2 regions of the Streptococcus sp. ST14 genome follow, and region 1 is predicted to be linked to the other one. Evidence: predicted binding sites of a transcription regulator. Region 1 holds the regulator's gene; the other holds the start of a gene.

Region 1 (4,802 bases):
CGTGGATATCAACGGCTGGTTGGTTGTCTGCTGCTGTTGAGAAGACTTGTGATTTAGATGTTGGGATTGTTGTGTTGCGATCGATAAGTTTTGTAAATACTCCACCCATTGTTTCGATACCAAGTGACAATGGTGTTACGTCAAGAAGGACAACGTCTTTAACATCACCAGTGATGACACCACCTTGAATCGCAGCACCCATAGCAACTACTTCATCAGGGTTTACTGATTTGTTTGGTTCTTTACCAGTTTCAGCTTTCACAGCTTCAACAACGGCTGGGATACGAGTTGAACCACCAACAAGGATAACTTCGTCGATTTCTGACAAGCTCAAACCTGCATCTGAAAGGGCTTGACGAACTGGAACTTTTGTACGTTCAACAAGGTCACGAGTCAAATCGTCAAATTTAGCACGAGTCAAGGTCATTTCCAAGTGAAGAGGTCCAGCTTCACCAGCAGTGATGAATGGCAAGCTGATTTGTGTTGAAGTTACACCAGAAAGGTCTTTCTTAGCTTTTTCAGCTGCATCTTTCAAACGTTGCATTGCCATCTTGTCAGTAGACAAGTCAATACCGTTTTCTTTCTTGAATTCTGCTACCAAGTGGTCGATGATTTTTTGGTCAAAGTCATCACCACCGAGTTTGTTGTCCCCTGCAGTTGACAATACATCGAATACACCGTCACCCAATTCAAGGATAGATACGTCGAATGTACCACCACCAAGGTCGAATACCAAGATTTTTTCTTCTTTGTCAGTCTTGTCCAAACCGTAAGCAAGAGCTGCTGCAGTTGGTTCGTTGACAATACGTTCTACTTCAAGACCAGCGATTTTACCAGCGTCTTTTGTTGCTTGACGTTGAGCGTCGTTGAAGTAAGCTGGAACTGTGATAACTGCTTTAGTTACTTTTTCACCAAGGTAGTCTTCAGCATAACCTTTCAAGTATTGAAGAATCATAGCTGAGATTTCTTGTGGAGTGTATTCTTTTCCGTTAGCAGAAACTTTTTCAGAAGTTCCCATCTTAGATTTGATAGAGATTACTGTATCTGGGTTTGTGACTGCTTGACGTTTTGCGGCATCACCAACGATGATTTCTCCGTTTTTGAATGAAACTACAGATGGAGTTGTGCGGTTACCTTCTGGGTTTGCGATGATTTTGCTTTCAGTTCCTTCAAGAACTGCAACTGCTGAGTTTGTTGTACCTAAGTCAATACCGATAATTTTAGACATGTGTTTTTCTCCTTAAATTTTAATTCGAATTTTGATTTTTTTGATATTCCCCTTAAGTGGTGGGGACGTGTGCAACTCCCTTCGGGATTTCATCACTTATTTTTGAGCCTATTGTCTCAAAAATCCCCTGTTTCAGTAGCAACAACTACTGAAACTTTCACCACGGCGGGCAATATCTTCCTCGCAAGCCTCCGGCTTGCTTTTTATCTTTCCTTCATAGTTTATTGTCGTTTCGGACAAGTTCTTAAGTTCTCTAGCCTAGTTATATACTACCACCATGGCTGGGCGTAGGATGCGGTCATGGAGTTTGTAGCCTTTTTGGAAGACTTGAGCGATGGTGTCTGCTGGGTGTTCATCGTCTGCTGGGAGAGTTTGGATGGCCATGTGATAGTTATGGTCAAATTCACCGTCAGCTGCGATTTCTTCGATTCCTTCTTCTTTCAAAGCGTGAATCAAGCTCTCTTGCACCATCTCCAATCCTTTTTTGACATCGTCTGTCAAACCTTCAACTGCTAGTGCACGTTCTAAGTTGTCAAGCGACGGTAAAATTGCTTTTGCCAGATCTTGGCTACGATAACGTTGCAAGTTTTGACGTTCTTCATTGGCACGGCGTTGAATATTCTGCATTTCTGCATGAGCACGAAGATATTTGTTTTCGAACTCATCCGCACGTTCATTTGCCAAGTCCAACTCAGACTTCTCAGGAGTTGTTTCCACAACTTCCTCTTCTTTCATTTCTTCGTTTTTTTTATCTTGGGCCATTTTCGCCTCCTTTAATGATTTCAAAATTAATTTACTTCGTAATGATTACTACTGAGGTAGCGATAAAAATCCGTCAACTTCATCGTCAAAACACGATTGACCACATTGACTTGGTTGACCAATTGCTGGTAATCCAGATTGACCGGACCGATAATTGCCAGAATTCCAAAACCTCGATAAGGAATGAGGAATTTACTGCTAATCACTGCTAGGTTAGCTAGACAGGATTCCTGACTGTCCGCAACACGGACATTTTGCATTTGATCTTCATGCAGACCTTCACGAATCTCTAGAGCCACCTTTTGCGGTTGGTCAAAGAACTGATAGGCTGCTAGATTGGCAAAATTCAAGAGATTGACCTTGCCCGACACCACAATGTTTTCGTTGAACATTTCTTTAAAAATATGTTCAAAGAGATCCATGACATTGTCCGTTGTCGTAAAGTAACGCTGGATAATCTGCGGAATCTCCGTCCGAATCTTGTAGTGAATATCCAGAACGGTATGACCGAGGAAACGTTCCTGAATGATGCTCTTCAATTTCAGCAAATCTTCCTGTAAGAAGTTTCTTGGAATCAGAAATTGACTGGTAACCGTTCGCGACTCGTCTAGGGTAAATACTGCCAAGGCTGTATGTTGCCCCAAAACAACGATATCAAAGGCTGTCAACCGTTGCCTGCTCGGCTCAACATCCAGTGCTACTACCGTACAGCCACTCAGGTCTGTCAGTAGATTAGCAGCCTCTTGCAGAATATCCTCCAGTTTGAAGAATTCCTGATCAAAAGCTTTGACAATCTCGTATACCTCATTTTCAGCCAGTCTGTCAAAAGCAAGCGAGTGTTTCACATAGTACTGAAATCCCGCGACACTTGGCATCCGACCGCTTGAGGTATGAGCCTTCTCAAGCAAACCCTGCTTCTCTAGAGCTGCCATGTCATTACGAATGGTAGCACTACTAGAATTGATAGACTCTTGTAGCGCCTTGGATCCGACAGGTTCGTGCGTTTTGGTAAAGATGTCAATAATCAGATTTAAAATATCCTGCTGACGCTCTGTAACCATCTCATCACTCCTCTCTGTCCGATCGATTAGCACTCTATGCATCCAAGTGCTAACTCATGATTCTATTATACACCCTTAGAAGAGAATGTCAAGACAAAAACTCAAAAAATTAGCACTCTTTTACCAAGAGTGCTAAAAATCAGTCTGAAGACCTAGAATCTCACTTCTCATCTACTTGGTATTTCCTTTTAAGTCTGAAAAAACCATAGATTAGATAAGAAATCAAGCAAGCGTATAAAAAGAGAATAATAAAGAAAGACTGAGACAAATTTTCTCGATACAAACTCATGCAAACAACAAGACCACCTGAAAAAGTGGCTATACAGGAACGAAGTCTAGACCGCATAACTTCCCATCTGAGACCCTTACTCATATAGACTTTCTCCTCTGAAAGGATATCAGAAGTTGGTTTACGAAGAGTCGAACAAAAACCTGTTTCTATCAATTCCCAACCGCTATTTCTAAAATCTTGTAGTTCATGCTCATACTTTTTAAGAAATCTAGAATCATAGATATGATAGATGACATCATCTGGTTGGCATTGTTCAAAATAGAAAAAGCCCAAACGATTAGTTCTATATCTCCAACCTTTCAAGTGCATCTCATGTAAATATTCTTCTTCCTTGTCCAAATCAACAATGGTAAAAATCCGAAATTGTACTTTGCTATTCATTGTCTTACCTCCAAATCAGAAAACATACATGGTTTTATTTTTCAGATAATTCTTTCCACTTTTGACTCAATTTCCAAAAAATATAAGAAATCTGAATCGCAAAAATGATCAATAAAACCCAATCTATTATGAAAATCAAAAATACTTCCCATCTGAAAGAACTACCTCCAGTGACAAACTTTGAGAAAATCGGTAGTAGCGCTGAAAAGAGAAGCAAAATAGGAAGCATCCGCATTGTTAAAATCTTCTTGACTATTGCTAACTTCCCGGTCGCGTCATTATAAATTTCAAACTCGGCATCCGACTCAGCTCCAGAATAAATCTTTCTAAAGTAGGAAAAACCATTAAAGTCTGTAATATGCTCCCAGCCACAGTCTTTAAATAATTGTAAATAGGAGGCTCTCTCTGATTTTTTCATAGGATAAAAGTCCAACTGATAAGATACTTGCTCAGGCTGACATTTTTCAAAAGTATACTTAACTACAAACAATAAAATAGAATAGCTTACTTTCCTAAGTTTCCAGCCCTTAGCATGCATTTCTCTAAAGTATAGAGCTTCCCTCTCATAATCCGCAATTGTAAAAATTCGATAAACAATTTTCTTTTCCATCATACTTCCTCCAAACTGTTTCTATAGAGCCGTTCAATACGTTTCAATTCAATATCTAAGACTTTGCGTCCCAAGTCTGTAATCTGATAGATTTTCCGTTTTTCCTCCTCTCGGACAAAAGAAATCAAGCCATCCTTTTCCATCTTTGACAAGGTTCCATACATAGTTCCAGGACTAATCGAAACTTGCGAATCTGTCATCTCCTTGACCTTTTGCGTAATACTATAACCATGACGTTCCTTTTGCAGACAGAACAAAATATAAAAGCCCGTTTCCGTCATCGGAAGATAGACCCGACGAACCTTATCTGTTAATTCCATTTATAGGCACCTCCTATTCAGTTCGATATATCGCACTTCGTTATATAAAATATATCACAGCTCGATATAAAATGCAAGAAAAAGAGAGAACGATTTCTCGTTCTCTCTTCTTAGACTCAGGAATTAAGAATTCAATTTCTTATTTCCT
Region 2 (4,802 bases), on a different contig from region 1:
GACATTGGCAAGAGCAGTTCCACCACCTGCAACGATTCCTTCTTCAACGGCTGCACGAGTAGCGTTGAGGGCATCTTCAATGCGGAGTTTCATTTCTTTCAACTCAGTTTCAGTTGCAGCTCCGACCTTGATAACTGCGACACCACCTGACAATTTTGCCAAGCGTTCTTGCAATTTTTCACGGTCAAATTCAGAAGTTGTTGTTTCGATTTGAGACTTGATAACCGAAACACGGTGAGAAATAGCTTCAGGATTGCCAGCACCTTCTACGATAACCGTACTGTCTTTGTCCACAGTCACTCTAGCTGCTTGACCAAGCGCTTCAATTGTCGCATCTTTCAACTCAAGACCAAGATCTTCTGTGATGACAGTTCCACCTGTCAAAATAGCGATGTCTTCAAGCATGGCTTTACGACGGTCACCGAAACCAGGAGCCTTAACAGCAACTACATTGAAAGTACCACGAATCTTGTTCAATACAAGAGTCGGAAGAGCTTCGCCATCCACATCATCTGCAATAATCAAGAGTGGACGATTGCTTTGGAGAATGCTTTCTAGAAGAGGCAAGATTTCTTGGATATTGGAAATCTTCTTGTCGGTAATCAAGATGTATGGATTTTCAAGGTCAGCCACCATTTTTTCACTATCTGTCACCATGTACTGTGAAAGGTAACCACGGTCAAACTGCATTCCTTCAACGACTTCGAGCTCTGTTTCCATACCACGTGACTCTTCAATGGTGATGACTCCGTCCTTGCCCACTTTTTCCATGGCTTCAGAGATGTATTCGCCAACTTTTTCAGAACGAGAAGATACAGCGGCAACCTGAGCGATGGCTTCTTTATTGGCAACAGGGATGGCATTGTTTTTCAAGGCTTCTACAGCTGCGGCAACCGCTGCTTCTATCCCACGACGAATGCCGATTGGGTTGGCACCTGCAGTGACGTTTTTGATTCCTTCACGGACGATTGCTTGGGTCAAAACAGTTGCAGTTGTCGTTCCGTCACCTGCGATATCATTGGTCTTTGAAGCTACTTCTGATACCAATTTGGCACCCATGTTTTCAAAATGGTCTTCCAACTCGATTTCTTTGGCAATGGTCACCCCGTCATTGGTGATGAGTGGTGAGCCAAATGATTTTTCCAACACAACGTTACGACCTTTTGGTCCCAAGGTTACTTTAACAGTATCTGCAAGGATATCGACACCGCGGACCATAGCTGAACGAGCATCAGATGAAAATTTAATTTCTTTTGACATACTTACTTTCTCCTTCTATTCTTCAATGATTGCCAAAATATTAGCTTCGCCAACGATGATGTACTTTTCATCGCCATCTTTGACATCAATACCTGCGTGGGCTTCAACTAAGACACGGTCTCCAGGCTTAACGCTTGGAACAACCAAGTCACCATTCAAGGTACGAACACCTTGTCCAGTAGCTACAACTTGGGCTGTTTTTGTTTTTTCTTGGGCTGAGCCCGCAAGGACAAAGCCTCCAGCAGTTTGTTCTTTTTCTTCGATTTTCAAGACCACACGGTCTCCTAATGGTTTCAACATCTGTTTTCCTCCATGATAAACTACATATTATTAGCACTCTTTATATATGAGTGCTAATTTATAGTTCTATTGTATCACTTGGTCAGAAATAGTCAAGAAAAAAGTCTGACTTTCTCAAGATAAAAAGCCTGAGATTGACTCAGGCTCTTCTATGCTTAAAATGGCAATTCTTCCTCTTCCAAGACCAAATCTGCTAAGTCTTGACCTGCGTTATTTTCACGCATGGCACGTTGGGCGCGGCTTTCCAAGAGTTGGAATCCTGTCACGAGAACTTCGGTCACATAGTTAGTCTGACCATTTTTCTCAAAACGACGGGTACGAAGTTCTCCATCCACAGAGATAAGACTACCTTTAGTTGCGTAACTTGCCAAGGTTTCAGCCAATTTCCCCCAAAGAACAAGATTGACAAAATCAGCTTCACGTTCACCGTTTTGGTCTTTGTAACGACGATTCACAGCGATAGTTGCTCGCGCTACTGACTTGTCATTGTTGGTTTTGTGCAATTCTGGTGTAGACGTCAAGCGCCCGATCATGATAACTTTATTATACATATTTTCTTCCTCCTACTTATCTATTCGTAGGAAATCAAAAAAGTTACAGAAATTTGTAACTTTTCGAGGAAAATTTTTTACTTTTTATGAACCATAAATCCAGTCGCCTGTTGATTGGCCATAATAGTCATATCTGTAATCTGCACACGACGGGGTTGACTGGTCACATAGACAACTGTGTCTGCGATGTCTTGAGCTTGCAGGGCCTCAATTCCCTGATAGACGGTTGCAGCACGCTCTTTGTCACCGTGGAAACGTACCGCAGAAAAATCTGTTTCGACAATTCCTGGCTGAATAGTGGTCACCTTGATATCCGTTACGATGGTATCAATTCGCAAACCATCTGAAAAAGTCTTGACCGCAGCCTTGGTGGCTGAGTAAACAGCTGCCCCAGCATAGGCATAGATTCCTGCGGTCGATCCCATATTGATAATATGACCTTGATTGGCTGCTACCATAGAAGGCAAGAAACAGCGAGTAACTGCCATCAAACCCTTGACGTTGGTATCCAACATGGTCAGCATATCCAATTCTTCATAGTCTTGATAGGGAGCCAAGCCAAGAGCTAGTCCAGCGTTATTGACTAATATATCAATCTGCCCTATCGTTTCCAAAATATCGGAGCAGACAGTCTTGACCATGGTCATATCCGTGACATCCAGTGGAAAGGTCCAAACAGTTTGATTAGGAAAAGTTTCTGCAAACTCTGACTTGAGAGTCTCTAGTCTGTCTGTCCGTCGCCCTGTTAGAACGACATTCTCCCCCTGCTCCAGATAAGCACGCGCAATCGCTTCACCGATTCCTGAGGTCGCTCCTGTAATCACTACATTTTTCGCCATCTTATCCCCCTCTATCTGGTCTATCAAATACCGACAATTTCCTAGGCCGTCCAGTGTTTGGCTGGGTCAAATGGAGTTCCGACAACTTGGTCTTCTGATAATTCAATAACCCCACGTTTTAGCGGAGCATTTGGCAAGGCAAGTTCACGAGGGCTGCACATCATACCAAAACTCTTTTCACCACGAAGTTCGCCTGGGAAAATGAGATTGCCTTTTGGCATCATAGCTCCAGGAAGAGCTACAATGGTTTTCAACCCAACACGCGCATTGGGAGCCCCTGCAACGATTTGCACTGTCTTATCACTTGCAACGGCCACTTGACAGATGTTGAGGTGGTCGCTATCTGGATGGGCTACCATCTCAACAATCTCACCAACAACAAACTTAGGTTCCTTGTCATTGACAATTTCTTCTGTAAATCCTTCCGCCTGCAATTCTTGGTTCAAACGTGCTACTTGCTCATCTGTCAAAAAGACTTGACCGCGCTCTGCAATTTCGAACAAACTTGAAACTTCGAAAATATTCCAAGCTACTGTTTCCCCATTATCTTTGAGGAAAACACGGGCTACCTTGCCTTTGCGCTCCACGTCTAGTTTGGCATCTCCGCTGTTTTTCACGATGATCATAAGGACATCGCCAACATGCTCTTTATTATATGTAAAAATCATTCTTTCCTTTTCTCCTATTTCAGTTCTGCTAAAAAGTCGTTAATTTGTTGCTTGCTTTTACGGTCGCGATTGACAAATCGGCCGATTTCCTTGTCCTTTTCTAGCACAACAAGGCTAGGAATCCCGTACACATCCCAGAGTTTGGCTAGATCCATGTACTGGTCACGGTCCACTCGAATAAATGTGAACTCTGGATTTGTCTCCTCAATCTCTGGCAAGGCAGGATAGATATAACGACAATCGCCACACCAGTCCGCCACAAAAAGAAAGACCTTCTTGCCATCTTGCTCGACAAAACCTGCTAGTTCTTCTATACTATTGGGAGTAATCATAAGACTTCCTCCTCATAGACCAGGTCTTCATTTTCATAGACAAAGGTGTAATGACGGCCATCCTCGAAAATGACTCCTCCGACAAGTCGCTCTAGGCTACTTTCGTAGACTTGAACATAGAGAGTCGCAATCTCACCCATATCTGAGAAAAGTTCGCGCACGATAGCGGTCAACTCTTCTTGCGTCTTCATGAGTTTGTGGTTATCTGCTGCTTTTTTAGCCCCTAAAGCAAGGGCACTTAGACCAGCCACAGTCAAGCCAGTCATCCATAATTTCTTAGCTTTCATACCATTCATTGTAACACAAAAAGGGCTCTAGGACAAATAGGGAAGCCGTATATGAGCAAGGAAAATCTCTTCCATTACTGTGGAAAGAAAACTTCTGATTCTTATTGGCAAGCGCCTGAGTTAGCAAGATTTTCCTGAATGAATAAAAAACCTCTGAGATTGTTCTCAAAGGTTCTGATTTTGCTAATTGCTGTTCTCAACTGCTGCAGTAACAAAGGCAGTGTAGAGTTCTTCTGGGCGGTTTGGACGACTTGAAAGTTCAGGGTGATACTGACAAGCTACAAAGAATTTATTTTCAGGAATCTCCACGATTTCTACCAAACGATTGTCTGGAGAAACTCCTGAAAAAACAAAGCCTGCTGCCTCAAACTGTTCACGAAAGGCGTTGTTAAACTCATAACGGTGACGGTGACGGCGTTGCACCACTTCTTGATTATGATAAGCAGCCGCTGCTTTAGAACCACGTTTTAACTTAGACGGATAAAGTCCCAAACGAAGGGTGCCACCCATATCCTCAACATCAACCTGATCACGCATGATATCAATGATAGGATATTTTGTTTCT

The links. Region 1 encodes HrcA, which represses chaperone genes, less so after heat shock. Its sites were predicted from a motif close to TTAGCACTCNNNNNNNNNGAGTGCTAA; they were not measured.
Region 2: groES (co-chaperone GroES) is a predicted target of HrcA. The motif match lies at 1,591-1,617, and genes of this name have one in related genera.

What each region holds. Positions count from the first base shown of each region.
Region 1 is NZ_JBJUSF010000033.1:10,462-15,263, forward strand. It holds gene dnaK (molecular chaperone DnaK) at 1-1,228, opposite strand, end outside; gene grpE (nucleotide exchange factor GrpE) at 1,487-1,990, opposite strand; gene hrcA (heat-inducible transcriptional repressor HrcA) at 2,017-3,051, opposite strand; gene ACIY19_RS09745 (DUF2812 domain-containing protein) at 3,212-3,724, opposite strand; gene ACIY19_RS09750 (DUF2812 domain-containing protein) at 3,759-4,334, opposite strand; gene ACIY19_RS09755 (PadR family transcriptional regulator) at 4,334-4,654, opposite strand.
Region 2 is NZ_JBJUSF010000025.1:4,093-8,894, forward strand. It holds gene groL (chaperonin GroEL) at 1-1,260, opposite strand, end outside; gene groES (co-chaperone GroES) at 1,276-1,560, opposite strand; gene ACIY19_RS08180 (single-stranded DNA-binding protein) at 1,716-2,111, opposite strand; gene ACIY19_RS08185 (SDR family NAD(P)-dependent oxidoreductase) at 2,189-2,950, opposite strand; gene ytpR (YtpR family tRNA-binding protein) at 2,992-3,618, opposite strand; gene ACIY19_RS08195 (thioredoxin family protein) at 3,633-3,950, opposite strand; gene ACIY19_RS08200 (DUF4651 domain-containing protein) at 3,947-4,246, opposite strand; gene ACIY19_RS08205 (CTP synthase) at 4,421-4,802, opposite strand, start outside.